4 regions of the Duganella sp. GW821-FHT07G03 genome follow, and region 1 is predicted to be linked to each of the others. Evidence: predicted binding sites of a transcription regulator. Region 1 holds the regulator's gene; each other region holds the start of a gene.
The links. Region 1 encodes sigma-54, which starts transcription at its own class of promoters, with help from an activator protein. Its sites were predicted from a motif close to TGGCANGNAANCTGCTTT; they were not measured.

Region 1 (7,970 bases):
GCGCGCGGCAGTGCGCGGGTGCCGATGGAAACGTGGTCGATCATGATGCTGTCCTCCTGAAGTTGGAAGGCCCATCATACTGAGCGGCGGTGAGACAACATTGCAATCTCACCCGCCGCGATGCAAGAATTACTCGATCTTCACAGCGGCACTTTGGTCTCGAACTTGGCGCAGTTCATGGCCAGCAAACTCTTGTAGTTGCTGACGTTATTATTCGACGTGAACACGCGCCGGGTGAAGGCCTGGAACGCTTCCATCGACACCGCCGTCACCACCAGCATGAAGTCGAACTCGCCCGCCACTTCGTAGCAGGCCATGACGTCGGGCTCTTCGCGCATCAGCGACTCGAACATTTTCAACAGCGAGGTATTCTGCTGCTCCAGCTGCACCGTGACGAACGCGGTCAGCGGGCGGCCGACGCGCACCCGGTCCACCAGCGCCACCTCCTTGACCAGCACGCCGCTGGCGCGCAACTGCGCGATGCGGCGCTGGCAGGTGGCGGCGGACGCGTGCACCAGCCCGGCGATGCGCCGCAGCGGGATGCTGGCGTCCTCCTGCAGCAGGTTCAGTATCTGGATGTCGAGTCGGTCCAGTTCCACGGCCATCGGCGCTTAGTCCAGGTGGCGCAGCGGGTGGGCGTAGTCCGGCCACACCGGCTGGAAGAAGCGCCGCACCATCGCCTCGTCGACCTCGTCCAGCGAGGCCGGCTTCCACTGCGGCGCGTTGTCCTTGTCGATGACCAGCGCGCGCACGCCTTCGATCACTTCGCCGTCCTCGAAGTTGTGGCGCACCAGCGTGCGCTCCATGCGCAGGCAATCGGCCACGCCCATTGCGGCGCCGCGCCGGACCAGCTCGTGCGTCACGCACATCATCAGCGGCGAGCGGGTGGCCATCACCTGCAGCGTCTTTTGCGCGAAGGCGCTGTCGTCGGTTTTCAGCGAGGCGATGATGGCGGGCACCGAGCCGGCGCCGAAGTGGCGGTCGATAGCGGCGCGCTCGGCCGCCAGCTTGCTGTCGCCGGCAGCGGCCCTGAACGGCGCCGCGAAAGCCGCGATGGCCTCGGCCAAGCCCGCGCCCGGCGTCGACTCAAGCAGCGCCGACAGCGCCGCCATGTCGCTGCCCGGCACAAAGTGATCGGCCAGCCCCGCATGCAGCGCATCGGCCGCACCGATGGTGACGCCGGTGACGCCCAGGTAGCAGCCCAACTTGCCCGGCGCGCGCGCCAGGAAATAGCTGCCGCCCACATCCGGGAACAGGCCGATGTTCACTTCCGGCATGGCCATCTTGGTCCGCTCGGTGACGATGCGCACGCGGCAATCAGGACCGCCCTGCGCCACGCCCATGCCGCCGCCCATGACCACGCCGTCCATCAGCGCGACGTAGGGCTTGGGATAAAAATGGATCAGGTGGTTGAGCGCGTATTCCTCGGTGAAGAAATCCTCCACCAACGCGCTGCCGCCCTGCGGCGTGGCGCGGCCGGCGTCGTAGAAGAAGCGGATGTCGCCGCCGGCGCAGAAGGCCTTTTCGCTGCTGCTGCGGATGACCACGGCGGCCACGCCGCTGTCGTCGCGCCACGCCATCAGCGCCGCCGTGATATCGCGCACCATCGCCAGCGACAAAGAGTTCAAGGCCTTGGGCCGGTCCAGCGTGATGAAGCCGGTTCCGTTGCTGACGCTGGTGTGGACGTATTCGCTCATGGAGTCTCTAGGGTCGTGGTGAAAACCCTATTTTACTGCGGGCGCAAAAAAGGGCGCCTCTGCGCCCTTAGTTGGATGGTGCCGGGGCCGTTGTTATAGGGCGGCGGCAGCGGGTTCGTAGCTATCCGGGAGATGCTTGATCGCATCGTGGCCGTGCTCTTGGACCTTGGCTTTGTACTTCATGACCTGCCGATCCAGCTTGTCGATCAAGGTATCGATGGCGGCGTACAGGTCTTGCGACAGGCTTTCCACGTAGACGGTCTTGCCCGACATGCGCAGGTTGATTTCAGCCTTCTGGCGTTTCTCTTTCTCTTTGAGGTTATCTACAGTCAGGATGACAGCAATATCAATCACTTGATCAAAGTGGCGGGTGACGCGTTCCAGCTTGTTCTGCACGTATTCACGGATGGCCGAGGTCACTTCGAGATGATGTCCACTGATGGTGAGATTCATACACACTCCTAAAGATAATGTCGCTTCTTACGGTTAGTGCGGAGCCCATTACCGCCGGGCGCGCAGGAACCAAGTAACTACAAAGATTTACGGAGACTGACTGGCGGGATCTTCAACGCTTCGCGATATTTGGCAACAGTGCGTCGCGCAATCACCATGCCTTGTTCTCCCAGCATGTCCGCAATCTTACTGTCGGATAAAGGATTTTTCGGGTCTTCTGCTCCTGTCAATTGCACGATGAGTGCACGTATCGCCGTCGAACTTGCTTCCCCCCCCGCTTCGGTGGCGACATGGCTACCAAAGAAATATTTCAACTCAAACATGCCATGCGGGGTCAGCATATATTTTTGAGTTGTTACACGAGAAATAGTGCTCTCGTGTAGACCCAGTGTATCAGCAATTTCACGAAGCACAAGGGGGCGCATGGCAACCGCGCCATGGGAGAAAAAGTTCTTTTGTCGTTCTACTATCGCTTGTGCAACGCGCAAAATCGTGTCGAAACGCTGGCGCATATTCTTGATCAGCCACTTCGCTTCCTGCAGCTGCGCGCCCATCGCGCCCTCGCCTTTTCCCTGCTTGAGCAGGTTGGCGTACATGGCGTTCACGCGCAGGCGCGGCATGACGTCGTTGTTCAGGCTCACTTGCCAGCCGTTGCGCGCTTTTTTGACGATCACGTCCGGCACCACGTAGTCCGACACGTCCGACGCGAACGCCGAACCCGGATGCGGATTGCACTGGCGGATGACGGTTTGTGCTTCGCGCAAATCTTCGTCGTCGCACAGCAGCGCCTTCTTCAGTTTGTTGAAATCGCGCTGGGCAAACCAGGTCAAATGATTTTCAACAATCGCCAGCGCCATGCGCCGCGTGACCATCGGAATCGCCGGCAGACGCTTGATCTGCAGCGCCAGGCATTCGGACGCGTTGCGCGCGCCCACGCCCATCGGATCGAAGCTTTGCAGCATCGACAAGGCGGTCTGCAATTCGTCGAGCTCCAGTTCCAGTTCTTCCGGCAGGCGGGCCAGGATTTCTTCCAGCGATTCCTCGAGGTAGCCGTTTTCGTCCAGCGCGTCGATGATCAGCTCGACCAGCGCGCGGTCGCGCATCTCCAGCACCGTCACCCGCATCTGCTCCATCAGGTGTTCGCGCAAGGTGCAGTGGCTGGCCTCCAGTTGCGGCCGCGAGTCCTCGTCGTCGGGCGCCTTGCTGCGGCCGGCGTCGCTCCAGTCGACATCGGCGTCGCTGCTGGTGCTTTCGGTGTCGGCGGCCGGGCCGTCGTAGTTGTCGGCGTCGGCGGCCGGCGCCTCCTGGGCGTTGGGCGGGCCCTCGGGCGGCGCGTCGCCGACCGGGGCTTGTTGGCTGATGGCGCCGTCCGACAGCAGCCGCAGCGAGCGGTCCAGCGGGTCGTCGAGGCGCTCCAGCAGCGGATTATCGGTCAGCAGCTGTTCCAGTTCCTGGTGCAGCTCCAGCGTCGACAACTGCAGCAGCCGGATCGACTGCTGCAACTGAGGTGTCAGCGCGAGGTGCTGCGACGTGCGCAGTTGCAAAGACTGTTTCATGGGTTTTACATGCGGAAGTGTTCACCCAGATACACGCGACGCACCGATTCGTTGGCGATGATGTCGTCTGGCCGGCCTGAAGCCAATACCGTGCCCTGGTTGATGATATATGCGCGGTCGCAGATGCCCAGCGTCTCGCGCACATTGTGATCGGTAATGAGGACGCCGATGCCGCGTTCCTTGAGGAAGCGCACGATGCGCTGGATCTCAATCACGGCGATCGGGTCGACCCCGGCGAATGGTTCGTCGAGCAGCACGAAGCGCGGGTTGGTCGCCAGTGCGCGCGCGATCTCCACGCGGCGGCGCTCGCCGCCCGACAGCGACAGCGCCTGGTTCTCGCGCAGTTTTTCGATTTGCAAATCGGCCAGCAGGGTATTGAGCCGTTCATCAATGGCAGCCTTGGATAAAGGCTTGCCGTCCACTTTCTGGATTTCGAGGACGGCGCGGATATTTTCTTCCACCGTCAGCTTGCGGAACACCGACGCTTCCTGCGGCAGGTAGGACAAGCCGAGCGAGGCGCGGCGGTGGATAGGCAGCGAGGAGATATCGGTGCCGCTGATATCGATGCTGCCGGCGTCCGACGGCACCAGGCCGACGATCATGTAGAACGAGGTGGTCTTGCCGGCGCCGTTGGGGCCGAGCAGGCCCACCACTTCGCCGCATTCGACTTGCAGGGACACGTCATGCACGACCTGGCGCTTGCCATAGGTCTTTTGCAGGCCGCGCACGATCAGGGTGCTACCGCAGGATGGTTCCATGCTTACTTCTCCGTGGCCGGCGGCGTCGATGCGGCCGGTGCGGGTGCCGCCGGCGCGGCCGGACGGATGGTCGGCTGGATCACCATGGTGCCGCGGCCGGCGCCCGGCTTGCTGACGCCGGAGACGTTGTTCTTGACGTCGAAATGTTCGGTGCGGCTGTCGTAGGAAATGAACTCGCTGTTGACTTCGCTGGTCATGCGCGGGCCTTCCAGCTGGCGCACCCTGGCTTTCGAGAACAGCTTGACCAGGTCGGTCTTGTCGCTGTATTCGATGCGCTCGGCTTCACCCTCGATCCACTGGTCGCCGGCGCCGTCGCGCTTCTGGCGGAAGGTCGACAGCGTGCCCGGCGTGCTGGTCAGCACGACGAAGTTATAGCCTTCGGGATCGGTGGTCACCACCGCCTTCGGCGACTTCATCAGCAAGGTGCCGCGCGTCAGCACGACATTGCCGATCAGCGTCTTGATTTGCTTGACGTCGTCGATTTGCAGGTCGTCGTAATCGATCTTGGTCGGCTTGTTGGCATCGGCTTTTTCCGCGTGGGCCACACCGGCCGCCATCAACAACATCGCCGCCGAGAGTATCAGTTTCTTCATCGTCATTCCATTCATCATCATTGTTTCCTCAATGGCCGGCGCGCGGCGGCATCGTCAGTTGTCCGCGTCCGCCCAGCTGCACTGCGCGGGTGGCGTTATTGGCCTTCATGCCGACGCCATTGGCGCTGGCGTTGCCCATTTCCAGCGCCACCGGGCTGGCGGTTTCCATGCGTTCTTCGTCCGGGTAGACGGTCAGCGCCGGCGTGGTCATGCGCATCGCCTGCGCTTGCGGCCCGGCCGGACGCACCACGCTCACATTACCGTTGAGCTTGACGCGCGTATTGCCCTGGTCGACATGGGCGGTGTCGGCATTGATATTCATCGGCGGCTGGTCGCCGGACAGGCTGTGCACAGTCGGCTTGTCGATGTCGGAGGCATCGTCGACCGGCCGGTGGGTCAGCTTGTCGCCGGAGATGATGTAGGCCGGCTGGCCGGCCTTGTTCATGCGCACCATGCTGAAGCGGTCGATGATGTAGTCCGGCTCATTGCGATGCTGGTCCACCTGCGCATCCTGGCCGGCCTGGTTGACCACCTGCACCAGCCAGAAGCTGCCGACGGCGACAAACACGCCGACCATCATGATGACGGTAAGCTGCCAGCGATGGGCTGTTTTTTTACGCATGCTCGATCCTCGTCAAACCAGGAACTGCGCCATCACGCGCTCGTACGTACCCTGCGCGTGCATCAGCAGCTCGCACACTTCGCGCACCGCGCCGCGGCCGCCGGCGGCCACCGTGGTGTGGTGGGCGCGCTCCAGCACTTCGGCGCGGCCGTTCGGCACGGCGACGGCGAAACCGACGCGCGTCAGGATCGGCAGGTCGACCACGTCGTCGCCGATGAAGCCGACCTGGTCGGCGGTGAGGCCGGTCTTTTCCAGCAGCGCCTTGAACGGCGTCAGCTTGTCGTGGCCGCCCTGGTGCAGGTGGACGATGCCGAGGTCGGCCGCGCGCTTGATCACCTGCGGCGAGGTGCGCGCGCTGATGATGGCGGTCTGCACGCCGGACTCCTGCAGCAGCTTGATGCCCAGGCCGTCGTGCACATTGAAGGTCTTCAGCGCTTCGCCGTCGGCGCCGTAGTGCAGGCTGCCGTCGGTCAGCACGCCGTCGACGTCGAAGATCATCAGCTTGACGCGCGCGGCGCGTTCCACATAAGTCAGATCGGCCATCAGATCACCTTGGCACGGGTCAGGTCGTGGATGTGCAGCGCGCCGACCAGCTTGCCGTCGGCGTCGGTCACCAGCATCTGGTTGATGCGGAACTGTTCCATCACGGCCACGGCGTCGACCGCCAGTTTTTCCGGCGAGATGCTGCGCGGGTTGGCGTGCATCACGTCGCGGATCACCACCTTGGTGAAGTCCTGGACCTTCTCGATCATGCGGCGCAGGTCGCCGTCGGTGAACACGCCGATCGGCTTGTCGTCGGCGTCGACCACGGCGGTCATGCCCATGCCCTTGTGCGTGATTTCCAGCAGCGCGTCGGTCAGCTTGACATCGGCGGTCACGCGCGGCACGGCGTCGCCGCTGCGCATGACGTCGCGCACATGGGTCAGCAGGCGGCGGCCCAGCGCGCCGCCCGGATGGGAGCGGGCGAAGTCTTCTTCCTTGAAGCCGCGCAGGTCCAGCAGCGCGACGGCGATGGCGTCGCCCAGCGCCAGCGTGACGGTGGTCGAGGTGGTCGGCGCCAGGTTCATCGGGCAGGCTTCCTTGGCCACGGCCACGTTCAGGTGGACGTCGGCGATCCCGGCCAGGCTGGAGCCGGGCTTGCCGGTCATGGCGATGACCTTGCTGCCCATGCGCTTGACCACCGGCAGGATGGTCATCAGCTCGGCGCTTTCGCCGGAGTAGGAAATGGCGATGAAGGCATCGTCGGCGGTGACCATGCCGAGGTCGCCGTGGGCCGCTTCGGCCGGGTGCACGAACAAGGCCGGGGTGCCGGTCGAGGCCAGCGTGGCGGCGATCTTGCGGCCGATATGGCCGGACTTGCCGATGCCGGACACGACGACGCGGCCCTTGCAGTTCAGCAGCAATTCGATGGCCTGCACCACGCTGTCGTCGGCGTCCATGCGGGCGTTCAGGGCCGCGATCGCCTCTGCTTCGTTCTGCAGGGTGTCGCGGGCCAGCCGCAACGCATGCGCGGCCATATTTGCGTCAAAAGCTTTCAGCATTGTTTTTTCATGGGTTACACTCATGCCCAAGTATAGCCGAATTGAGAAAGCAAAAAACTTGCCAGTTACAACATAACGGCCCGCACCGGCCCACAAACAACGAAATAATATTTTCTGGCGATGTTGATATGACGTTTTCACCTTTGGAATTAACCTTGTTGTTGCTGGGCAGCGCGGTGCTGGGCGTCGTCGCTTTCCGCATGATGCATTTGCCGCCCATGCTGGGCTACCTGGCGGTCGGCATCCTGATCGGCCCCCACGCGCTGGGCCTGGCCGAGTCGAGCGAAGCGTTCCACTCGCTGGCCGAATTCGGCGTGGTGTTCCTGATGTTCTCCATCGGCCTGGAGTTCTCCCTGCCCAAACTGATGGCCATGCGCGGCATCGTGTTCGGGCTGGGCATGGCGCAGGTGGTGCTGACCATCGTCGCCACCATGCTGTTCGGCTGGGCCCTCGCCACCCAACTGCCCGCGGGCATCCACATCGGCTGGCAAGCCTCGTTCGCGCTGGGCGGCGCGCTGGCCATGTCCTCGACCGCCATCGTGTCAAAAATGCTGACCGAGCGGCTGGAGCTGGAGAGCGAGCACGGCCGCAAGATCATCGGCATCCTGCTGTTCCAGGATCTGGCCGTGGTGCCGCTGCTGATCCTGATTCCTTCGCTGGGCCAGCGGCCGGACGCGCTGGTCGAGACCCTGGCCTGGGCCGGCGTCAAGGCCGTGATCGTGCTGGCGCTGTTGCTGTTCTTCGGCCAGA
Region 2 (7,970 bases), on a different contig from region 1:
ATCAAGAAGATCGCCAGCGAACCGCTGTACGGCGTGAACAAGACGCTGCGCGCCGCCTGGGCGCCCGATTCGCGCTGGATCGCCTACGCGCTGAACTCGATGACCTACACCCGCAGCGCCTACATCTACTCGCTGGAGCAGAACAAATCGTGGCCGGTGACGGATGGCTTGTCCGACGTCGTCGATCCGGTGTTCGACAAGAGCGGCAAGTATCTGTACTTCTTCGCCTCGACCAACGCCGGGCCTAGCAACAACTGGTTCTCGCAGCAAAACGAAGACAACCGCGTGACCCGCACCGTGTGGATGGCGGTGCTGCGGCGCGACCTGCCGTCGCCGCTGATCAAGGAGAGCGACGAGGAAAAGAGCGCAGCGGCCTCCGCGCCGGCCACCGCCAAGGAAGCGGCCAAGCCGGAACCGGCCAAGGTCGATCCGAAGACGGGCCGCGACGATCCGAAAGTGACGGTCGCGCCGGTGGCGCCGATCTCGATCGACTTCGACGGCATCGAAACCCGCATCGTAGACCTGCCCATTCCTGCTGCCGCCTTGTCCGATCTGGGAACCGGCGAAGCAGGGCAGATCTTCTTCCTGCGCGAGAACGACGGCAAGAAAGCCATCCAGCGCTTCGACCTGAAGGACCGAAAGGCCGAAACCCTGCTGGCCGAAGCCGACGACTTTGAAGTTTCCGCCGACGGCAAAAAGATCCTGTACCGCGCCAAAGAAGCCTGGGCCATGGGCAGCGCCACCGCCAAGACGCTGACGCCGGGCGAAGGCAAGATCAAGGTCGAAGCGATCGAGGTGCACGCCGAACCGCGCGCCGAGTGGACGCAGATCTTCAACGAAGCGTGGCGCATCAACCGCGACTTCTTCTACGACCCCGGCATGCACGGCGCCGACTGGGACAAGATGCGCGCCAAGTACGCGCAGTTCCTGCCCGAGCTGTCCAGCCGTGGCGACCTGAATCGCCTGATCCAGTGGCTGTGCAGCGAGATCGGCGTGGGCCACCATCGCGGTGGAGGCGGCGACTTCTTCACCGACGCCAAGGCGGTGTCGGGCGGCCTGCTGGGCGCGGACTACGAGGTCAGCGACGGTCACTATCGCTTCAAGAAAGTCTACGGTGGCTTGAACTGGAACCCGGCGCTGCGCGCGCCGCTGACCGAGCCTGGCCTGAACGTCAAAGCCGGCGAATATCTGCTGGCGGTGGAAGGCCGTCCGCTGCTGGTGCCGACGAACCTGTACAGCGCCTTCGAGAACACCGCCAACAAGGCCATCGACATCACCGTCGGCCCGAACGCGGACGGCAGCAAATCGCGCACCATCACCGTGGTGCCGGTAGCGACCGAGGACGCCTTGCGCAACCGCGACTGGATCGAAGGGAACATCCGCAAGGTGAACGCGGCCACCGGCGGCAAGGTCGCCTATGTGTACGTGCCGAACACCGCGACCTTGGGCCACACCTACTTCAAGCGCTACTTCTTCCCGCAGGCCGACAAGGACGCCGTCATCATCGATGAACGCTTCAACGGCGGCGGCAGCGTGGCAGACTACTACCTGGAGATTTTACAGAAGAAGGAAATCGCCTGGTGGACCATGCGCTACGGCGCCGACATGAAAACGCCGTCGGCCTCGATCCAGGGACCGCGGGCGATGCTGATCGACGAAACGGCCGGCTCGGGCGGCGACCTGCTGCCGTGGATGTTCCGCAAAAACCAAATGGGGCCGTTGATCGGCAAGCGCACCTGGGGCGGCCTGGTGGGCGTCCTCGGCTTCCCGACGTTGATGGACGGCGGCGGCATCACCGCGCCCAACCTGGCCTTCTGGACCCGCGACGGCGGTTGGGGCGTGGAGAACGAAGGCGTCGCGCCGGATATCGAAATCGACCAGAATCCGGCCGACGTCATCGCCGGCCGCGATCCTCAGCTGGAAAAGGCGATAGAGGTCATCAAGGCCGAACTGGCGAAGAACCCGCCGGTGCGGCCGGTGCACCCGGCCTTCCCGATCAAGGCGAAGTAAGGCAAAGTGTTCGGAAGTGAACAGCCATAACGTTCACTTCCGAACATCGGCCGCCCGAATGCGGCCATACAAGCGCCTGGATAACCGTGGCATGGATGTTGCAAACGCTATGGGTTTTCCCACCACGGATTTTCAATCACATGAAGCTAAGAGATTTTCGTATCGGCTGGCGCGCGCTGGTGCAGGAGCCGGCCTACACGCTGGCGGTGGTGCTGGGCCTGGGCGTCGGCCTGGCCGCGTGCCTGCTGCTGCTTGGCTTTGTGCGCTACTCGATGGAGTACGACGCCCATTTTCCGGATGTGGACAGGGTCTACGTCGTCAAGCAGCATTTCAACGTCGATCCGACGTCGCCCCTACAAGAGGTGGTGCCGATGTTCCTGCGCGAGCCTGCGCTGAAGACGCCAGGCGTGGCAGGCGCCGTGGTCTACATCCCGGCGCGGCCGGAGATCACGCCGCTGACGGTACGGATCAATCGCAATATCTTCGCGGTGCGCGGCCTGACCGTCATGCCAGGCTTTGCCGAGATGCTTGGGCTGCGCGCGCTGCAGGGCAACCTGGCGGATGCGCTGGACAAGCCTGACCGCTTTGTGGTCACCGAGGCCGGCGCGTTGCGTCTGTTCGGCACGACCAACGCGGTGGGTCGCACCATGCTGGCGGAGGGGAACACCGTGCAGGTGGGCGCCGTGGTGCCGACGCCGCCGGCCAACACGACGATCCCGTTCGAGCTGCTTTTCGGCGTCAACTCGTTGGTGGCCGGGCCGGATATCCGGCATGAGATGCTGACCGGCGAGCATGGCTGGATGGGCAAGATGCTGCTGCGCCTGCAGCCCGGCGCCTCGCTGCCGGCGATCATCGACCGTTTGCAGCAAGTGGTCGACAGCGCGCCGAGCATGCAGAATTTTTCGCCGGAGACGCGCGCCCGCCTCGGCAAGCGCAAGGCGATTGAGCTCACCATGTCACCGCTGCGCGATGCCTATTTTGATTACAAGATGGAGAACAGCTTTGTATCGGCGCCCGGCGACAGGGCCAATCCTGCGCTGGTCGCCGCCCTGGCGGTGCTGGCGGTGGTGATCCTGACCATGGCGGCGATCAATTACGTCAACCTGAGCATGGTCCGCGTGCTGCGGCGCCAGCGCGAAGTGGCGATGCGCAAGGTGCTCGGCGCCGGCGTGGCGCAGCTCATGCTGCTGTTCCTGCTCGAATCGCTGCTGGTGGCGCTGACGGCCACCGCGCTTGGATTGGTGCTGGCCTGGCTGGCGTTGCCGGTCTTTTCGCAATTGGTCAACCGCCAGCTCGATGGCCTGCTCTCGTTGCGGAACGTGGTCGCGGCGTTCGGCCTTGGTGGTTTGCTCGGCGTGCTGACGGCGATCTATCCGGCCTGGGTGGCGCTGCGCGTACACCCGACCCAGGTGCTGGCCGGCCGTCCCGACACGGAGTCGCGCGCCAGCATGCAATGCCGGCGCGCCTTGACTGTGCTGCAGGTGTCGGTCGCGATGGGGCTTGCCAGCGTAACGATTGCCGTCGCTTGGCAAACCCATTATGCGATGCACGCCTCGCCCGGTTTTGATCCGACGCCGTTCGTGATTGTCGATATGCCGGAACGGGTCAAGGACAGCGAGCAGGCGCGGCGCTTTTACTCGGCACTGGCGGCGCAGCCAGGCGTGGCCGGGGTGGCGATATCGGAAGATCCGGTGGGCCGGCTCGATTGGGCTTGGACCCATGACATGACGCGTCCCGGCGGGCAGAGCGCGGGGATGGAAATGAAATCGGTCAGCGCGAACTTCTTCGAGCTTTACGGCATCGCGCCGCTGGCCGGACGTTTGTTCCAGGCGTCTGTGGACAAGGAGGATGACCGGGTGCCGGTGGTGCTGAACGCGGTCGCTGCGCGCGAGCTGGGTTTCGCCAGCGCCGAGGCGGCAATCGGCCAGACCTTGCTGTTCAAGGGATTCGAAAATAGGGTGATCTCCAAGCGCATCGTCGGCATCGCTCCGGAGTTGAGATTCCATTCGCTGCGCGACAAGCCGATCGCGACGGCCTATGAACTGTGGACGGCGGGGACGGTGTTGAGCGTGCGTGCAGCGACGGATCCGGCGGCCGTCGAGCGCAGCGCGCGGGCGTTGTGGCCCAGCTTTTTCCCGGATGCGATCCCCAAGATCATCCGCGCCGGCGATGTACTGGCTGCCAATTATGCGGATGACGCCCGCCTGGCCAAGTTGATGTCGGTCGCCACCGGCATCGCGCTGGCGATCGCCGCCTTCGGCACCTATGTGCTGTCGGCGAACACGGTGCAGCGGCGCGCCAGGGAGATCGTCATGCGTAAGCTGCACGGCGCGCGCGGCGCCGACATTGGCTTGCTGGTGGTGCGGGAAATTGGCATGCTGGTGCTGGCGGCGGCGGTGATCGCGTTGCCGATCGCGGTGATCGCGATCCGCCGCTACCTGTCGCGCTATGTCGAACACGCGCCGATAGGCTATTGGACCTTGCTGTTTGCCCTGTCGTTGACGCTGGTCATCGCCCTCATCGCCATCGCCCGTCACACCTGGATCGCCATGCGCATGGTGCCGGCCGAGGCGTTGCGGACGTAGTCACAACGGGGTCTGACATTCGGACACGAGCTCGGCCCTTGCGGACCGCTACGGTTGAGTTCGTGTCCGAATGTCAGACTTGACCCCGTTTTTTGCCCCCGTTTTACTTTCAGGATAAGGCAAAGTAAAGCCGGAAATAATAAATAATTACTTGGTCATATTTTTTTACAGTGATCTCCAATAATATTTATTATTTTTCGTAAGTGATTGATTTATATGGAATAAAATACTGGAGCGATTCCTGCTTATTCTATTTTTGAAGGAAGGGTTTCTGTTTGCCTTGTTCTTCATTATAAATTTTTACTTCGGAAATTTTAAATAAGAGAGACCATCATGAATGCGAAAATACTGAAGAAAAAAACGCTAGCCGCCGCCATCGGTATTGCGGTTGCAGGATTCGGGGCTGCCGGCAGTGCGCAAGCGACCGCCATAGCGTTTGCTGAAAACATGCTGACAAATTTTGCGATAACGTCGAGCCTGGGATCCAACATTAGCGTGACAGGTACGCCGCAACGCAATACCAGCAACTTTGCGACGTTCACCGGTTTCCCGGGGGCGGTCTTTCAAGACCCTGTGCCGCTGGGGAGCGCTTCGAATGCGCTGGAAGCTTTTTCGGGTACGGGGCCCGTGCCCGGCCAGAACAACTACGTTTTTTTGGCGGGATCCAGTGGCGGTATGGTTGGCTCCCGCGGCGATAGCGATACATCGGCCGGCAACCCGTTCTCTCCCGCCGGAGTTCCCCAAGTGAATAATGTCGCCGAGGCGCGGGTCACCACCGGGGCCGGTAAAGCGGGATCGTCGGGAGGGATGAATACCGCGAACGCCGCCATCGCGTTTTCTTTTGTGCTGACGGGCCCGGGCCGCATCACCTTCAATTTCAGTGACGCATTCCGGTATTACGCGTCCACCACCGCCAACGGCGAAGGCGCGCAGGGCACGATTGCGAACATCTTCACGATTAACGATGCTGCCGGCAATACGGTCTTCAACGACAGCCAGCCAGTGCTCAACGTGAATTGCGCTTCCAACAGCGGTGTGCCCAGCGTTTGCGACTCGGGTCCGCTCAGCGGAACGTTCTCGGACACTTCGGGACTGCTGAACGCCGGGAATTACACCGTCAGCCTGCTGACCAGCAGCGCGGCGACTGTCACATCGCTGGCGGCCGTGCCGGAACCGGCCACCCTGCTCTTGCTCGGCGGCGGCTTGGGCGCGATGGCGTTCGTGCGGCGCCGTAGTGCGGCGCATTGCTAGCCGCATTGCTTGCCTCACTACTGGCATATCCGGCTAAAAATCCGGGATTTTCCGGATTTTTCGCCGGTGCGGGATACCGCGGCGTTTCCGCGCTTACTGCATCTGTCGTTCATCCTGCCCGAGGGCGAACTTCATCGCACGCAGCTTGAGTTCCGTTTCCGCGAATTCGCTTTCCGGTTCCGAATCGCCAACGATGCCGCAGCCAGCGAATAAGGATGCTTCATTATTTTTCACCAGTACAGAACGTAGCGCCACAGCAAATTCTCCTTGTCCATGCGCGTCCATCCATCCCACCGGCGCCGCAAACCAGCCGCGATCGAGCTGCTCGTGGTTGCGCAAATACGTCAGCGCCGTCGAGCGTGGAAGTCCGCCGACGGCAGGGGTGGGATGCAGCGCAGCGACCAGGTCGAGCACATGGGCGTCGCTACGCAAGCGCCCGGCGATCGGGGTATACAAATGCTGTACGTTTTGGAGTTTAAGCAGGACCGGCTGCGAGGGGATGTCCAGATTCTCGCAGTAGGCATCCAGCGCGTTGCGCAACATTTCCACCACCAGCGCGTGCTCGTGCCTGTCCTTGTTACTGTTCAGCAGTTGCTCGCCCAGCAGTTGATCTTCCTGGACAAAACGGCCCCGGCGGCAAGTGCCGGCGAGCGCGGTGACGTCCACCGTTTTCGCGTGCAGCCGCACCAGCCTTTCTGGCGTGGCGCCCAGGAAGCAGCTTTCTCCCCGCGAAATAGCGAACAGGTAGGCCTGCGGGTAAATGTCTTGCAGCCTTTGCAAGGCGTGCCTGACGGCGAATGGCCGTGTGCCGACCGCTTGTACTTCCCGCGCCAGTACCACTTTCTGGATGGCACCGCCGCGTATGGTGGCCGCCGCATCCCGCACCAGCTGTTTCCATTGCGTGGGAGGCAGGACGTTGCGGTAATGTAGCTGATCCGGTGTGCTTGCCACTTCCGCATCCGGTTCAGTGCGGCCAAGTATATGCTGCCAGAGCTGTTCCAGCCGCGCCGCTTCCGTCGCCGGCTGCTGGTCCGCCTCGACGATGATATTCACCGTCAAATAGCTGGCGTCCAGCGCTTTCGTTAATTGCAATTTCGGAAGTATCAACGAGGCATCCGCGAACCCGTGCCAACGAGACGTCCTGGTCTGTTCTGGATCGAAAGAAAATCCGCCACAGAGCATGGGGCCGGCGTTCAGTTCGCCTGCCGGCTTGTCGATCAAGGCCCCGTCCAGCAAGGTGCGCCAGGCGGCAAGGACTTGCGCAAACCTGTCCTGGCCCTGGCCTTCGAGCACCCGGGCGGCATCGACACCGACCATCGCGAAGTTGGCTGTTTCCTGCGTCCATAAAAACGTCGGGCTTGCTGAAGTACGGGCGGCGTCGAACACCTTGATCGGATCGAAAGCGTCGATGCGCTGGGTTACGCTGACCAACACCGGGCGGCCTGCCGCTTTTGCCCGCTCATGTCCCGCGTCCAGCGCCTGTCTTAGGTTGCCGCGATCCAGGGACAAGCCGCGCGCTGTCGATCGATAATAGAGTATCTGTTCATTGATAAACCAGGCTATCAGTTCGCGAAATATTCTTTCGATAAAGTCCGGCTCAAGTCCGGCTTTCACGGCCCACATGCGTCTTGGCGGTATCATCGCCGCCACCCGCTCAGGCGCTGGTATACTTTTTTCATCGGCCTTGAATGCCGATGCGGCTTTGACGTAATCGAGGCGGCTGCCAAGCGCGGCAATAATCTGCGAATCCAGCCGGTCAATCTCCGTGCGTACATCGTCCAAACTCTGACATTCTTTTGGAAGTTTCATGTTGACTATTCCAAATCAAGATGAGTTGACATAATCAGTACCGCATATACTGTTATCGGTAGGGGTTAGACGGGCCCGATCGTAGAAAGTTCCGATCGAAGGTCTTGATTGTTTAGTCAGTGTGTCCTCAGCGTTGCCCTACAAGCTGGCCAGACTCTTGAATTGCGCGGCGCGGCGGCGCGAGACTTCCACCATCAAGGCGTCGCGCAGGGTCAGGTCCAGGCCGCCGGCCTCGTTGGGGGCGGCGCGTTCGACGTAGTCCAGGTTGACGATATGGCGCCGGCTGGCGCGGAAGAAGCGTTGCGGATCCAGACG
Region 3 (7,970 bases), on a different contig from region 1:
CCTACGGGCCGGTGCGCTATATCGGCGACATGTTCGCATCCTGGATCTTCCGCCGCATGGGTAGCAATAAGCTGTTCGATCCGGCGCAGCAAATGACGCCGTATCATTGGATCTACATGCGCAGGCCGGATGGACAGTTCTTGCGCGACGGCGATGTCTATCATTCGCAATACATGCAATACACCCAGTATTGGTCTGAGCCAGTGCCGTACCTGCTGGCATCGAGCTATTACAGCGATCCCATTCTGAAGCATGAGATGGTGTTGCAGCAAAAGGTAGCGGAGCAAATCAACATCACTTCCGCTGCGTTGGACGACATCTGGCACGTGCTGTTCCGCGATACGCAGCTGTCAGAGCAAGTGTCGCAATCGCTGCCATTGACGAAGTATTTCCCGGAACCGTACGGAATGATGGTAGCGCGTACCGGCTGGTCCGACGGCGTAAAAATGACTTCTGGCGCCGTGGTTGCGAGCATGAAGATTGGCAGCGTCCAGTACAGGAATCACCAACACCTGGATGCCGGACAATTCCAGATTTACTACAAGGGCGGGTTGGCCACGGCATCCGGTATTTATCAGGGGTTGAAGGACAACTGTCCCGGAGTGAAGGACTGTCCAACGCAGGGCTATGGCGGCTTGCACGACATGAACTATCAAAAGCGGACGATCGCGCACAACAGCCTGTTAATCTTCGATCCCGCCGAGACCTTCCAGGCAAGCGCCAATGACGGCGGCCAGCGCTGGGTCAATCCGCAAAATCGAGCCGAGTCGTTTTCACAGGCGGAGCTGCTCGGCACTGCGCCGGCCGATGTCTTGTTGGACGGCCCAGCCAAAGGCAGTTCCGTTGTAGCCAGCGTACTGAAGCAGGACTTCGGCCCCGACCCGGTCAAGCCGGATTACAGCTATCTGAAGGGCGACCTGACCAATGCGTATTCGGCCAAGGTGAGCGAAGTCAAACGCTCTTTCGTTTTCCTGAATCTGAATGACACGGCGCACCCTGCCGCGCTGATCGTGTTCGACAAAATTACGTCGAGCAATGACAGCTTTACCAAGACGTGGCTGTTGCATAGCCAATCCCAACCGCAGATCGCCGGTGATACCGTCACGATCAAACGGGTGGATGCCACTGTCGGCTACAACGGCCAGCTCGTCAATCGCACCCTGCTGCCAGCCGGCGCCAACGCCGTTATCACAGCAGTGGGCGGAGCCGGCAACGAGTACACGGTCCAGGGTAGCAACTATCCTATCTACGCCGCCTATGTCAAAAACACGGAAGAAGCCGGAGCATGGCGAGTAGAAATATCGCCCGCCACCAAAGCCGCCTCGGACACCTTCCTGAATGTCATGCAGGTGATGGACGCGACGGGCGGCCCGGCTGCGCTACCTACGACGGCCATCGTATCCGACGTGATGTCCGGCGTGCAGATTCAGGACCGTGCGGTGCTCTTCACCAAGGACGGTAAGGAGTTGGGTTCCTCGGCCAGCTTTACCTTGACGGCGTCCAGCTCGCCAGTCCAAGTGCTGGTCACTGACCTCGGCACAGGCATATGGTCCGTCGCCAAGGTGGGCGGTCAACCGGTGCAGTACGAAGTCAAGCCCGAAGCCGGCACGCTGTACTTCACAGCCCCCAGCGCTGGCGACTATGTGCTGCAACGCGGTGCAGTCAGCCACATACCGTAAGCTACCAATTGGCTTCACGCTCCGGCGTGGAGCTGATGCGGTGGATAGACAGGTCTGCGCCCTGGAACTCTTCTTCCGGATCCAGGCGCAGGCCCAGCGTCGCCTTCAGCACGCCGTAGATGGCAAAGCCGCCGGCCAGGGCGATCGCCACGCCCAGCAAGGTGCCGCCCAGCTGGGACGCCAACGATACGCCGCCGATGCCGCCCAACGCCTTTTGGCCGAAGATACCGGCGGCGATGCCGCCCCAGGCGCCGCACAGGCCGTGCAGCGGCCACACGCCCAGCACGTCGTCGATCTTCCATTTGTTCTGCGCCAGCGTGAACATCCAGACAAACACGGCGCCCGCTATGCATCCGGTGGCCAGCGCCCCCAGAGGGTGCATCAGGTCGGAGCCGGCGCAGACGGCCACCAGCCCGGCCAACGGGCCGTTGTAGGCGAAGCCGGGATCGTTCTTCCCCATCAGCAGCGCGACCAGCGTGCCGCCGACCATCGCCATCAGCGAGTTGACGGCCACCAGTCCATTCATCTTGTCCAGCGCTTGCGCGCTCATGACGTTGAAGCCGAACCAGCCCACCGTCAAAATCCACGCGCCCAGCGCGAGAAAAGGAATCGACGACGGTGGATGGGCGGCGATGGCGCCGTTCTTCATGTAGCGTCCACGGCGCGCGCCCAGCAGCAGCACCGCCGGCAAGGCGATCCAGCCGCCCACCGCATGCACCACCACCGAACCGGCGAAGTCATGGAACTCGGCGCCAAACACGGACGCCAGCCATTCCTGCACGCCGAAGCGGTGGTTCCAGACGATCCCCTCGAAGAACGGGTACACCAGGCCGACCAACAGCGCGGTGGCGATCAATTGCGGATGGAAGCGCGCCCGTTCGGCGATGCCGCCCGAGATAATCGCCGGGATGGCGGCGGCAAACGTCAGCAGGAAGAAGAATTTGACCAGCTCATAGCCGTTTTTGGCGGCCAGCACCTCGGCCGAGGAGAAGAAATTGACGCCATACGCGATGCTGTAGCCGACGAAAAAGTAGGCGATCGTCGATACCGCGAAATCCACCAGGATCTTGACCAGCGCGTTGACCTGGTTTTTCTTGCGCACCGTGCCCAGCTCCAGGAACGCGAAGCCGGCGTGCATGGCCAAAATCATGATGGCGCCAAGCAATATGAACAATGCGTCGGCGCCGTCTTTGTATCCACCCATCAAAATCTCTCCCCAAAATAATGCAAAAATTAGTTGCGAGTATCGATAAAAGCAATAATCGTTCCAATTTGGTGCAAATTTTAAGTGCTTGATTTCAAGGTGTTTTTATTTTGTGCATGGGCATGCACCAAGGCCGTGCGCACCGAAATAAGGCATCATTTTGGTGCGCACGGGTTTTGAGGTCAGATCGGCGCCCCCGGCGGAATGGCCGGCATGGCGCGCAGTTTGACGCTGCGAGGATCGGCCAGGTAGGCGGCAATCAGGACGGCCGCCTGTTTGCGGCTGTCGGCGGTGACGCCTTTGCCCGGGTTCTTTTGCAGCCACTGCACCAGTTCGCGCGTGGACTGGCGCACTTCCGCGTCGACCTGCGGATGCAGCTTGCCGCCGTCGAGCAGGTTCAAGGTGGCGTCGATCAGCACCCAGTTGGCCGCCAGTTGCACCGCCTCGCCGCCGGCCACGGAGGCCGGCACCGGCTCGCGCTTCCAGGTTTTCTGCAGCAGCAGCGACAGCACTTCCTGCACGCCCGGCTGCTGCGCGTCGCGCGCGTGCTGCCAGGCGACGCGGTTGATGCGGGCCGGGTCGAGCAGGAAGCCGGCCGTCTGCGCGGCGCCCGCCTCGGCGATCGAGAAGGCGTCGAACACCGTATCCATGCGGGTGGCGAAGTACTCGCGGCTGCGTTCATGGCCCATCGCCGGTGGGGTCAGGATATCGAGCACACCGGCCGGCAAGGCGAGGTATTCGGCGCGCAGGCTGTCCGCCAGGCGGTTCAGGGCCTGGCGCTGCACCGCCGCCGGCGTGGCCTTGATGCCCGCCTTGGCCAGGCCGGCCTTGACGTCGCCGCTGCTGGCGTAGTCGAAATCGCCGCCGCCGATCAGGCGCGCCAGCGCTTCGCCTTGATAGCGTTGCAGCAGGTAGACCGGCACCAGCCGCGCTTCCAGCTCGCCGATCTGGCGGGCGTCGGGCAGCACGTCGACCGAGAAGGTTTGGAGCGCGCGCTGGCGCACGGCGCCCAGCTGGTCCCAGGTCTTGAGCGAGTCCGGACCGAAGTCCCACAGCAAGCCGTCGGGGTGGCTGGAGCCGGGCGAGCGGTCGTCCTGGTCGCTGGAGTACAGCATGCCGGCCGCGCGGGCCTCGGCGCGCAGCTTGGCCAGTGCGGCCTGCTCCTGCGTGCCGCCGCCGAAATCACCGTAGATGTATTTGACGATGTAGTCGTCCCACGGACCGACGCCGACGCCGTAGGCATCGGCGATATCGACGTTGCCCTTGGCGTCCAGCTTGAGGATGGGGTGCGGATAGTCCATCACCGAGCCATTGCCCATGCGGCTGGCCGCGAAGTTGTGGGCAAAGCCCAGCGTGTGGCCGACTTCATGCGCGGCCAACTGGCGCAGGCGCGCCAACGCCATCGCTTCGGCCAGCTTCTGCTTGTCGGCCGGGGCGTTCTTGCCATATGGCGCGAGCAGGCTTTCGGCGATCAGGATGTCCTGGCGCACGCGCTGCGAGCCGAGCGTCACAGCGCCTCGGATAATCTCGCCGGTGCGCGGATCGGCCAGCGCGTTCCCGTAGGACCAGCCGCGCGTGGCGCGATGCACCCAGTGGATCACGTTGTAGCGGATGTCCATCGCATCCGCGCCTTCGGGCAGCAGTTCGACGCGGTAAGCGTCCTTGAAGCCGGCCTTCTCGAAGGCGCTGGCCCACCATGAAGCGCCGGCGATCAGCGCCGAGCGCACCGGCTCCGGCGCGCCACGGTCGACGTAATAGACGATCGGCTTCTTGACGGTGCTGACCGCAGCGGATGGATCGGTTTTCTCAAGCCGGTGGCGTACCTGCCAGTGCACGTCGATGCTGCTGGCGAGCGGCGTGGCGAAATCATAGTAGTTGACGTCGAAGCCGCCGGAATACGGATGATAGCTGCGCGGTTGCCAGCCCGCCGCAGGCAGGCGCACCATGCTGATGCGCTGGCGCAGCGACAGGCTGCTGGCATCGGCCGCGACCTGGCGCACGTACTCCGCTTGTCCGGGGCCCGCAAAGGTCAGCAGTGCTTCCAGTTCGACGTTGTCGGGGAAGGCCTTGGCCTGCTCCGCCAGCACCGCGCTGCGCGCCGCATCGATCTGGTAGGCGCCCTGCTTGGTCGCAGTCAGCCGCGCGCCGACGCCGTGCCGATCCGCCAGCAGGAAGCTGGAGAAGTCGATCACATGGCGCTCGCCTTCGCTGGCGAGGATTTCGCCGGACCACAGCACGCCGCTGGCGAACGATTCGGCGACGGCGGCACGTTCATCCTTGTCCGCCGAGGCGGCGATGAAGTTGGTATTTTCCTGCACGAGGAACAGGCGCGCACCGTGCTTCTCAAAATGCACCATGCGCATCTCGCCCGGTTGGCCGCGATCCAGGCCAACGTCGTTCGAGCCCAGTGCATAAGGCAGGGAACTCAATAGCAGAAAGGGTTGCTCCAGCGCTGATACGGACAGCAGCACCCTGCCCTTGTCGGTATCGCGCCACAGGTCGATGAAGCCCGGCTGCGATTGCAGGCCGTGCGTGACATCGGCGATCTTCTTTGCCGAAGGCGCAGGCGCACCTTCGGCGGCTGCCGCCAGCGCCGGCGCCGCCGGCGCCACGCCCAGCATCAGGATGGCGCACAGCAGCGGCCCGGCGACTGGCGCGGCCCTCACTGCTGGCCTGCCGCTTTGACGGCCTCCGTAGCACCATCCATCTTCAGCGCGCGGCTCAGGAAGCCCCAGCGGTCCGCCACTTCCTCGATCTGCTTGGTGGTCGGCTTGCCGGCGCCGTGGCCCGCCTTGCTGTCGATGCGGATCAGGATAGGCGCGGCGCCTGCCTGGTCGGCCTGCGCGGTGGCGGCGAACTTGAAGCTATGCGCCGGCACCACGCGGTCGTCGTGGTCGGCGGTGGTGATCATGGTCGCCGGGTAGCAGGTGCCCTTCTTCAGGTTGTGCAGCGGCGAGTACTTGACCAGCGCCTTGAACTCGTCGGCGTTGTCGGACGAACCGTAGTCCGAAGTCCACGCCCAGCCGATGGTGAACTTATGGAAGCGCAGCATATCGAGCACGCCCACCTGCGGGATCGCCGCCGCGAACAAATCGGGACGCTGCGTCATCGCCGCGCCGACCAGCAGGCCGCCGTTGCTGCCGCCGCCGATGGACAGCTTGGCCGGCGACGTCACCTTGTGCGCGACCAGCCATTCGGCCGCGCCGATGAAGTCGTCGAACACGTTCTGCTTTTGCAGCTTGGTGCCCGCCGCATGCCAGGATTCGCCGTACTCGCCGCCGCCGCGCAGGTTGGCCATCACGTAGACGCCGCCCATTTCCAGCCACGCCAGGTTGGCCACCGAGAACGACGGCGTCAGCGAGATGTTGAAGCCGCCGTAGCCGTACAGGTAGGTCGGGTTGCTGCCATCGAGCTTCAGGCCTTTTTTGGAGACGATGAACATCGGCACCTTGGTGCCATCGCGGCTGGTGAAGAACTCCTGGCGGGTTTCGAACGCGGCCGGGTCGAAGTCCACTTTAGGCTGGCGATAGACGCTACTCCTGTTGGCCTTCAGGTCGTAGCGGTAGATGGTGGTCGGCGTGGTGAAGCTGGTGTAGGAATAGAAGGTCTCCGCATCGCCACGCTTGCCGCCGAAGCCGCCCGCAGAGCCCAGTCCCGGCAGCTCGAGATCGTGCAGCGGCTTGCCTTTCAGGTCGAACACCTTGACCAGGCTGTGGGCGTCGCTCAGGTAGTCTACCAACAGCTGGTTGTTGACGACCGACGCCGACACCATGGTGTTGGCGGTTTCCGGCACGATCTGCTTCCAGTTCAACACACCCGGCTTGCGGGTGTCGATGGCGACGATGCGGCCGCGCGGCGCATTGCGCTCGGTGCGGAACCAGAACACCATGCCGTCGTTGCCGATGAAATTATACGATGCGTCGAAGTCCTCCAGCAGCGGCACCACCTTGGCGTCCTTGCGCGACAAGTCCTGGTAGTAGACGCGGTTCTTGTTCTCCGTACCCTGCGAAGCGGTGATGATCAGGAAGCGGCCATCTTCGGTGACTTCGCCGCCGAAGCCCCAGTCCTTGTGGTCGGGGCGGTCGTAGACCAGCGTGTCCGCGCTTTGCGGCGTGCCGATCTTGTGGAAGTACAGCTTCTGGAAGTAGTTGACATCGGCCAGCTTGGTCGCTTCCTTCGGCTCGTCGTAGCGGCTGTAGAAGAAGCCGGAGCCGTCGTGCAGCCATGCGGTGCTGGAGAACTTGACCCACTTGATGAGGTCATCGATGTCCGTGCCGCTGTCGATGTCGCGCACCCTGATCTCGTTCCAGTCGGAGCCGGAGGCCGCGGTGCTGTAGGCGAGGTATTTGCCGTTCGGGCTCACCGCCAGGCCGGCCAGTGCGACGGTGCCGTCGGCGGCCAGCGTGTTCGGATCGAGCAGCATGCGCGGCACGTCGGCCAGCGTCTTCATCGTGTACAGCACGGACTGATTTTGCAGGCCGTCGTTACGGCTATAGAAGTAACGGCCGCCTTCCTTGAACGGCACGCTGAAACGCTCGAAATTCCACAGCTTGGTCAGGCGGGTCTTGATGGCGTCGCGGCCGGGAATCTGCGACAGATAGTCCTGCGTCAGCTTGTTCTGCGCGACGACCCAGGCGTGGGTCTCGTCGCTGTTGGCGTCTTCCAGCCAGCGGTAGGGATCGGCCACCTTGACGCCATGGTAGTCGTCGGTCTGGTCTACGGTGCGGGTGACGGGATAGTTCATGCCGGGGCCGGAAACGGCGCAGGTTTGGGCGGAGGCGCTGTGCGCCAGCAGCACGGCGGCCGCCAGGGCCGCGCATTTCAAATGCTTCATGCGAAAGTCCATAAGATCGAAGAATATTCGGAAGCGGCGGGCCGGGCTACGGCGCCGCCGGGGCTCAATGACACTAGTGCTCACACCGCGCCACGCGGTCGATCATAGCTTGCTTTGTGACAAATAAGCAATGATAGGAAAGCGTTATCGGCGTGTTTTATTCGGCGCGCAAGATGGCGTCCGTGCTGATGATGCGCACGTCGTGCATCGCGTTCAGGTAGGCCTCCAGGTAGCCTTTGTGCGACGCGCCGAC
Region 4 (7,970 bases), on a different contig from region 1:
GCAGGCTGGTCTCGACCGCCGCGCGCAGATTGGGGGCGTCGAAGTTCTGCTGGCCGCCGCGCACCCAGCTGATGTGCGGGCTGGGTCCGGCGGCCTTGGTGGCCAGCACCACCTTGCTGCGCGCGCCGCTCTTCTTCAGCCAGCTGCCGATGTAGCGCTCGGTCGAACCCTGGGTTTCCGCGCGCGGCATCACCGGATACATTTCCGCCGTGTCGATGAAGTTGACGCCGCGCTCCAGCGCATAGTCCAGCTGGCTGTGCGCGTCGGCTTCGGTGTTCTGCTCGCCGAAAGTCATCGTGCCCAGGCAGATCTTGCTGACGCTCAGGTCGCTGGTACCAAGTTGTGTCTGCTGCATGCCGCCTCCTTATTTGCCGCGTACGGCGTCCGCGCAATCGCGCACCAGCGCCGGGCCCGCGTAGATCAGGCCACTATACAGCTGCACCAGTTGCGCGCCGCATTCCATTTTGACCTTGGCATCGGCGCCGCGCATGATGCCGCCCACGCCGATGATGGGCAACGCATCGCCCAGCTCGGCCTTGAGCAGGCGGATCACCGTGTTGGACAACTCGAACACCGGCGCGCCCGACAGGCCGCCCGCCTCGGCGCCGTGCAGCATGCCGGTGACGGCGTCGCGGCTGAGCGTGGTGTTGGTGGCGATCACACCGTCGATCTTGTGGCGCAGCAGCGCGTCGGCGATGTTCTTGACCTGGTCGCCGTCCATGTCCGGCGCGATCTTCAGCGCCAGCGGCACGTAGCGCTTGTGCTGGTCGGCCAGGCGCAGCTGGGCTTCCTTCAAGGTGCCGAGCAGGCCGTCCAGTTCCGAGCCGCCTTGCAGCTGGCGCAGGTTCTTGGTGTTGGGCGACGAGATGTTGACCGTCACATAGCTGGCGTAAGGGTAGACTTTTTCCAGGCAGTGCAGGTAGTCGTCGGTGGCGCGTTCGATCGGGGTGTTGGCGTTCTTGCCGATGTTCAGGCCCAGCACGCCGGCCTTGTCCTGGTAGAAGCGCGACGATTGCACATTGGCGACAAAGGCGTCGACGCCGCCGTTGTTGAAACCCATGCGGTTGATGATGGCTTGCGCGTCCGGCAGGCGGAACATGCGTGGCTTGGGGTTGCCCGGCTGCGCGCGCGGCGTCACGGTGCCCACCTCGATCGAGCCGAAGCCCAGGTCGGCCAGCGCGTCGATGTAGGCGCCGTCCTTGTCCAGGCCGGCGGCCAGGCCGACCGGGTTCTTGAACGTAATGCCCATCACGGTGCGCGGGTCGGCCTTGGGCTGCTTGACCAGCTTGGTCAGGCCCAGGGCGGCGGCGCGCTTGAGCGCGGGAAGGGTGAAATGGTGGGCGGCTTCGGCGTCCATCGAAAACAGCAGCGGACGGGCCAGCGAGTACAGGAATTTTTCGGACATGGGGGAGCTCTTGTTGTAGTTCCCCGTATTTTATCAGGCGTCCAGCACGCTCCACACGCCGCGCATGCGCGCCTCGAGCGGCTTGAAGTTGGTTTTGTAGGACATCTTGGGACTTTCCTTGATCCAGTAGCCCAGGTAGACATAGGGCAGCTTCAACTCGCGCGCCTGGGCGATCTGCCATAAAACGTTGAAGGTGCCGTAGGAAGCGCCTTCGATGTCGGGATCGAAGAAGGTGTAGACCGACGACAGGCCGTCCGACAGCACGTCGATGATGCTGACCATGCGCAGCGTGCCGTCGGGCTCGCGAAACTCCACCAGCCGCGTGTTGACCCGGCTTTGCAGCAGGAATTGCGCGTACTGGTCGCGGCTGTCCTGGTCCATGCCGCCGCCGGCGTGGCGCTTGCTCTGGTAGCGCAGGTAGAGGTCGTAGTGCTCGTCCGAGAACGACAGCGTGGCCACGCCCGCCGTCAGATTGCCATGCCTGGCCCGGGCACGGCGCTGGCCGCGGTTGGGGCTGAACTGCTCGGCCACCACCCGCACCGGGATGCAGGCCTGGCAGCCGTCGCAATACGGGCGGTAGGTGAAGATGCCGCTGCGGCGGAAGCCGTTCTTGACCAGCTCGGAGTAGACGTCGGCGTTGATCAGGTGCGAAGGGGTAGCCACCTGCGAACGCGCCTGGCGCGCGTCCAGATAGCTGCAAGGGTAGGGCGCCGTGGTGTAAAACTGCAGCGTCGCGAAAGGCAGATCGTTCAGGTGCGTCATGCACGTCCTATCGAGGGCGGGTGGTTTAGACCTATGATAGCGCCAAGTCTACCAAGGCGCTTGTCACCTTTAGCTTAACTGTCCGCAGCCAGTGGTGCAATGGGTTCCCACACGGTGATCTGAGGCAATTCAATAGTGTTGCGCAGATGCGCCAGGAATTGCGCGCGGGGAATCGGGGCGGCGCCCAGCGAGGCCAGGTGGCCGGTCTCCTGTTGGCAATCGATCATCTTTACACCGTGCTGGCGCAGGAAGCGCACCAGGTAGGCCAGCGCGATCTTGGAACCGTCGGTGACGCGGGCGAACATCGATTCGCCATAGAACATGCGGCCGATCGACACGCCGTAGGCGCCGCCGACCAGCTGGCCGTCCAGCCACAGCTCGGCCGAGTGGGCGTATCCCAGCCGGTGCAGGCCGGTGTAGCCGGCGATGATGTCTTCCGAAATCCAGGTGCCGGGGCCGTCCCGGCGCGGCGCGGCGCAGGCCCGCATCACCGGCTCGAAGGCGCTGTCGAAGCGCACCTGCCAGCGGCCGCCGGCGGCCATCTCGCGCTCGACCTTGCGCAGGGTTTTCTTCAGGCTGTCCGAGATGCGGAACTGGTCGGTCATCAGCACCATGCGCGGATCGGTGCTCCACCACAGGATGGGCTGGCCTTCGGAAAACCAGGGGAAGATGCCGTTGCGGTAGGCCATCAGCAGCCGCTGCGGCGACAGGTCGGCGCCGGCCGCCAGCAGGCCGGGCGCATCGCTGGTCAGCGCCTGGGCGACGTCGGGGAAGGGGCTATCGGTTTCCAGCCATGGGATCATAGGGACAGCGTCACGTAATCAGAGGTCGGAACGCATGTTGCGGGTGATGTCCTGGGTGTGGAAGCCGTAGTCGCCGCCTTCGCGCATTCTGGCGCGGTCGGCGAAGAACAGTTCCAGCGTGGTGCGGATGGTGGGGAAGGCCAAGTCGTCCCACGGAATCTCCGCTTCGCTGAACAGTTGCACTTCCAGGCTTTCCTCGCCGGGGGCGAACTCCAGGTCCAGCAGCGTGGCCAGGTAGAACATATGGACCTGGTGCACGCGCGCCACGTTCAGCAGCGAGAACAGCTGGCCCAGCTCAATATTGGCGCCGGCTTCTTCCTGGGTTTCGCGGATGGCGCCCTCGGCGGTGGTTTCATTGTTTTCCATGAAGCCGGCCGGCAGCGTCCAGTAGCCGTGGCGTGGCTCGATCGCGCGTTTGCACAGCAACACTTTCAGTTCGCCGTCGCGTTCCCACACGGGGATGGAGCCCAGCACCATTTTCGGGTTCTGGTAATGGATGGTGGCGCAGTTGCCGCACACATAGCGCGGGCGGTTGTCGCCGGCCGGGACGGCCAGGCTGACGGGGGAGGCGCATTCGGAACAGAATTTCATAGAGGATAGCTCAGTCGGTAAGTAGGCTCACTTTGGCTACTTTACACCGATTGAAGCCGGTGCGGCATGACCTATGCCTATAGGTAACTGCATATATGCGGACTATCGCAGCCGATTTCAGGATAAATATTGCCTAAACCAATGAACTGCCCTATAATAACTACATACAGACGCGGGGTGGAGCAGTCTGGCAGCTCGTCGGGCTCATAACCCGAAGGTCACAGGTTCAAATCCTGTCCCCGCAACCAAATTTGAGAGCCGTTGATACCGCGAGGTATCAACGGCTTTTTCGTTTCCGCGACTGCAACATCCCCCTTTCCCTATAATTGACGTTCTTGTGGGGAGTGTTTTCATGCGAAAAATCCGACTGACCTCCATTCTTACCTTCTTGTCCATGCTGGCACTGGTACTGCTGCTGGCGGTGCTGAGCGCCTACTGCGGCGTGGGCGCCATTCCCGGCCTGGGGGATTTCAGGGGCGTGGCCGTCAGCGCGGCTGCGCTGCTGCTGGTCTATCTGTACGGACTGCTCATATTTCGACTTTTCTTGTGGGCGCAGCCCCTGCATGACGGCAATATCGAATTCGGTTCCCGGCAGGAGTTCATCTATCAGGTCTATGTCTTGTTTTACCTGATACTGTTCAACTCCTTGATACGCGGCGGAATTATTCCTATCCCCATCATGCGGCTGATCTATCTTGCGCTGGGCGCCCGCCTGGGCGCCAATACCTACAGCTCCGGCATCATCTATGATCCCTCGTTTGTGACGATAGGCGCCAACAGCGTGGTCGGCGAGACGGCCTTGCTGGTGCCGCATGTGATCGAGGGCGATACCTTGGGCCATTATTTCATCACGATAGGCGACCACGTGACGATAGGCGCGCACGCGGTGGTCTTGTCCGGCGTGACGATAGGCGATAACGCGATCGTGGCAGCCAATTCGCTGGTGGCCAAGGGCACGCGCATCGGCAGCGGCGAAGTGTGGGGCGGCAGCCCGGCACGCCGCCTGAAATAAAACCGGCGATAAAAAAAAGGCCGGCGCCCTGAGGCGCCGGCCGGTATCGATTGCCAGCCCTGACGACCGACTATTTCTTCTGCTCGCGGCGACGGCCCAGCGAACCCATGCCGAAGATGCCGGCGGCAACCAGTGCCAGGGTGGCTGGCTCGGGCACCGGTGTGAACGGCTGTGCGCCGTCGATATTCAACACGAATTGCGAGTCCGTGTTCGGACCGGTCGGGATGCCATTGACCAGCAGGGGGCGCGTGAAGGCCGGCGCGTCGGGGCCGGGGAAATTGAGCGTGGAGTCGAACCGGGTACCGGCCAGGGCTGGCGAGACATAGGCCGCGTTGGTGAACGAGACCGTGCCGATCAAAGTCGCCGAACCAACGCCGGTGGCGCCGGGCGTGCCGGACGTGCCGGTTGCGAGGAAGGTCGACAGCTCCGAATTCCAGGTGCCGGCAAGCATCAGCGCACCATCGGTAAAGCCGGTGCCGGCCGCTTGATTGGCATCGGGCGTGTTATCGAAATAGATCGACCAGTTGCTGCTGGTGGCGGGGGTGAAGGTGATCGCCACCGAGGTGCAACCTGCGGTAAGGCAGGTGGCCCGTTCGTGCAGGGTGGCCACCGTGGTCAGCTCATAGGTGCCGATGGCGGGGCCGGGCGCCCCCACACGCAGATCCGGCGTCGCCGAGGTGGTGCTGATGGCTGCGGCAAAGGCTTGATACGTCAGCGTGAAATCGACGAAATCGCCGACATGGTTGGCGGGGGTGAGGGTGAATCCCTGGACCAGGCCCGCGCCGTTCTGATGCCAGTCTATCCCCGTGAAGTTCTGCAGCACGCCGTCGCCGCCCAAAGGCGAAGGGGCGCCGGGTTCGCCTGGGTTGCCGCCGATGAGCACATTGGCGGCGCTGGTGGTGTTGAGCGTGGTCGCCTGGGCTGCGCCGGCCGCAACTAGCGCTCCCAGCAGAGCGCCTAGTATGACTGATTTTTTCATTTTGTTTCCTTCCGTGATGATTGGAGTACCGCTACGCTAGGGTGGGGTTTCAATACCGTGCCGACCAGTTGGAGTCAGCTATCCACTACTAAGCAAATGCCAAGCCATGATCGAAGGAGACGCTAAGTCTATGTTTCCAAAGTGTCTTTTTTAAATTCTGCCGATGCGACGAGCCAGCGTGTAAAAAAAACCGACAGGTCCATGCTTACCAGGACGCCAGCATCGCCTTCACCTCGGCGCGTTGCGGGAAGTCTTTGTTGGCGGCCAGCAGTTGTTCGAACTGGAGCCGCGCGGCGCGCTTGTCGCCGGACTTCATCAGCGCCAGGCCGAGGTGGTAGCCGATGTCCGGCACGTCGGGCGTCAGGGTCCTGGCTTGTTTCAGCAAGGGCAGGGCGCGGCCCGTTTCGCCTTGCTCCAGCAGGATCCAGCCCAGGGTGTCGAGGATGCTGGGATTGGCGCCGGCCAACTGGTAAGCCCGTTCGGCGGTGGCCAGCGCGCGTTGGTCCTTGTCCTGCTGGTAGGCCCAGGCCAGGTTGTTGAGCGCCACCGCATTTTTCGGGTCTTGCTGGACGATGGCCTCGAATGAACTGATCGCCGGCTTGTAGCGTCCGGCCGCCAGATCGGCACTAGCCTGGTAGAAGCGGAAGCTGGGATCGCTTGGATGTTGCTGCAACCATTGGGCGGCATGCAGGCCCGCTTCCCTGGTTTTGCCAGCCAGGAGCAGGGCCTGGTGGATCTTGATCGCCAGCGGCGGCAGCTGGCTCATCTTGTATGCCCGCTCGTAGGCGCGCAGCGCGTCTTGCGGTTTGTGCTGGGCCATCCAGATGTCGCCCTCCAGCGTCAGCCCCGCTGGCAGCTCGGGTCGCTGGCGCTGCACGGTTTGGGCGATGGCGAGCGCTTCCGCGTAGTTCTTGCCATCGACCAGCAAGGTCGTCGCCAGCACCTGGGCTTCGAACCAGTCTTCCTTCAAGCGCAAGGCTTTCTTGACTGAATCGAGGGCGCCGTCGTTGTCCTTGAGCGCCACCTTGGCATAGGCGATGCGCAGCTGCACGGCGGCCGACGCCGGCTGCAAGGCGGCCAGCTTGGTATAGCTTTCCAGCCCCGCCTCGTAGCTGCCGTTCGCCGTCTGGATCTGCGCCAGCAGCGCCAGCGCGTCGGGATCGGCGGGATGGCTGGCCTGGACGGTCTGGGCCAGCTTCAGCGATTTTTCCCTGGCGCCGCTGCGCAGGTAAAGCGTCGCCAACTGCAATGCCGGGGTCAGGGCTTCGGGATGGTCGGCGCTGGCGCGTTCCAACCAGCGCACCGCTTCCGCGCTGTTATTCTGTGTCAGCGCCAGCTTGGCCAGGCCCGTCATCAGACCCAGGTTTTTCTTGTCCTTGGCGAGCGCTGCTTCGTAACGCTGGCGGGCACGTTCGGGCTTTTTTTCCACCAGGTCCATTTGCGCCAGATTGTCGAGCGCCGGCAGGTAGGCCGGGTCCAGCGCCAGCGCCTGCTCGAAGCCGGCGCGCGCGCCGGCCAGGTCGTGCTTGGACAAGAGGATGCCGCCTTTCAGATTTTGTACCAGCGGATTTTTGCCGTCGTGTTTTTCCATGGCCGCCACCGCCAGCAGCGCCTTGTCGTATTCCTGGTTGCGCAAGTGGGTCATCGCCAGCAGGATGCCGGCCTTGCCGTTCTTGTCATCCAAGGCGGTCGCCTGTTCCAGTTCGGCCACCGCGCGCGCCGATTCGCCGGCGCCCAGGCGGCTCAATCCCAGCGACGTGTGCAAGCTGGCCGCTTGCGGCGCCAGATCGCTGGCGGCCTGGAAGTAGTCGGCCGCCTTGGCGAAATGCCGGCCCTGCATCTGCGCCTGTCCCGCCAGGGCCAGCAGTTCCACGTCCGTCTGATTGGCCTCCAGCAGCGGCCCCAGCACGGCGATCGCGTCGTCGCTCTTGCCGCTTTTCAAAAGGATGCCGGCCAGGCGCTTGCTGGCGTAGACATGGCGCGGATTGGCGTCGAGAAATTTGCGCAGCGTCAGCTCGGCCTCCAGATATGAGCCCATGGCCGTTTGCACGGACCCCATCAGGAGCAAGCTCGGCATGTGATCGGGCATCACCCTCAAGATCAGCTGCAAGGCATCGCGCGCCGCCGGATACCTTGCTTCCTGAAACTCGAGCAAGGCCTGGGTGTACAGCACCGGCAGGTTGTTGGACGAGATCTTGCGGGCGGCATCGATTTCGGCGCGGGCCTCGGCCAGTTGTTTGACCTGGATCAGCAGGGTGGCGCTATCGATATGGGCTTGCGAATTGTTGGGCTGGAGGGCCAGGATTTGCTTGTATGCCAGTAGCGCCGCCGCGGTTTTTCCTTGCATGCGCAACAGGTCGCCCTTGAAACGCAGGCAGTCGATATTGTCGGGATGCTTGGCCAGCGCGCGTTCGATAT

Region 2: a site for sigma-54 is predicted at 4,826-4,843, ahead of AC07OK_RS25905 (EDSAP-1 family PEP-CTERM protein). Genes of this name have one in related genera too.
Region 3: a site for sigma-54 is predicted at 2,932-2,949, ahead of AC07OK_RS13885 (ammonium transporter). Genes of this name have one in related genera too.
Region 4: a site for sigma-54 is predicted at 5,642-5,659, ahead of pepA (flocculation-associated PEP-CTERM protein PepA). Genes of this name have one in related genera too.

Annotation. Positions count from the first base shown of each region.
Region 1 is NZ_JBWKQE010000019.1:60,638-68,607, reverse strand. It holds gene AC07OK_RS21925 (VOC family protein) at 1-44, opposite strand, end outside; gene AC07OK_RS21920 (Lrp/AsnC family transcriptional regulator) at 141-599, opposite strand; gene AC07OK_RS21915 (enoyl-CoA hydratase/isomerase family protein) at 612-1,697, opposite strand; gene hpf (ribosome hibernation-promoting factor, HPF/YfiA family) at 1,791-2,150, opposite strand; gene AC07OK_RS21905 (RNA polymerase factor sigma-54) at 2,228-3,706, opposite strand; gene lptB (LPS export ABC transporter ATP-binding protein) at 3,712-4,464, opposite strand; gene lptA (lipopolysaccharide transport periplasmic protein LptA) at 4,467-5,057, opposite strand; gene lptC (LPS export ABC transporter periplasmic protein LptC) at 5,086-5,679, opposite strand; gene AC07OK_RS21885 (KdsC family phosphatase) at 5,692-6,222, opposite strand; gene AC07OK_RS21880 (KpsF/GutQ family sugar-phosphate isomerase) at 6,222-7,220, opposite strand; gene AC07OK_RS21875 (monovalent cation:proton antiporter family protein) at 7,349-7,970, shown strand, end outside.
Region 2 is NZ_JBWKQE010000026.1:40,235-48,204, reverse strand. It holds gene AC07OK_RS25915 (S41 family peptidase) at 1-2,010, shown strand, start outside; gene AC07OK_RS25910 (ABC transporter permease) at 2,151-4,595, shown strand; gene AC07OK_RS25905 (EDSAP-1 family PEP-CTERM protein) at 4,929-5,846, shown strand; gene AC07OK_RS25900 (isochorismate synthase) at 5,940-7,655, opposite strand; gene AC07OK_RS25895 (LytR/AlgR family response regulator transcription factor) at 7,794-7,970, opposite strand, start outside.
Region 3 is NZ_JBWKQE010000009.1:28,454-36,423, forward strand. It holds gene hepB (heparin/heparin-sulfate lyase HepB) at 1-1,679, shown strand, start outside; gene AC07OK_RS13885 (ammonium transporter) at 1,681-2,883, opposite strand; gene AC07OK_RS13890 (zinc-dependent metalloprotease) at 3,066-5,549, opposite strand; gene AC07OK_RS13895 (prolyl oligopeptidase family serine peptidase) at 5,546-7,717, opposite strand; gene AC07OK_RS13900 (DUF5694 domain-containing protein) at 7,875-7,970, opposite strand, start outside.
Region 4 is NZ_JBWKQE010000012.1:108,252-116,221, reverse strand. It holds gene AC07OK_RS16980 (aldo/keto reductase) at 1-355, opposite strand, end outside; gene AC07OK_RS16975 (quinone-dependent dihydroorotate dehydrogenase) at 365-1,405, opposite strand; gene AC07OK_RS16970 (arginyltransferase) at 1,439-2,167, opposite strand; gene aat (leucyl/phenylalanyl-tRNA--protein transferase) at 2,242-2,970, opposite strand; gene AC07OK_RS16960 (NUDIX hydrolase) at 2,989-3,561, opposite strand; tRNA gene AC07OK_RS16955 (tRNA-Met) at 3,733-3,809, shown strand; gene AC07OK_RS16950 (acyltransferase) at 3,914-4,573, shown strand; gene pepA (flocculation-associated PEP-CTERM protein PepA) at 4,644-5,552, opposite strand; gene prsT (XrtA/PEP-CTERM system TPR-repeat protein PrsT) at 5,758-7,970, opposite strand, start outside.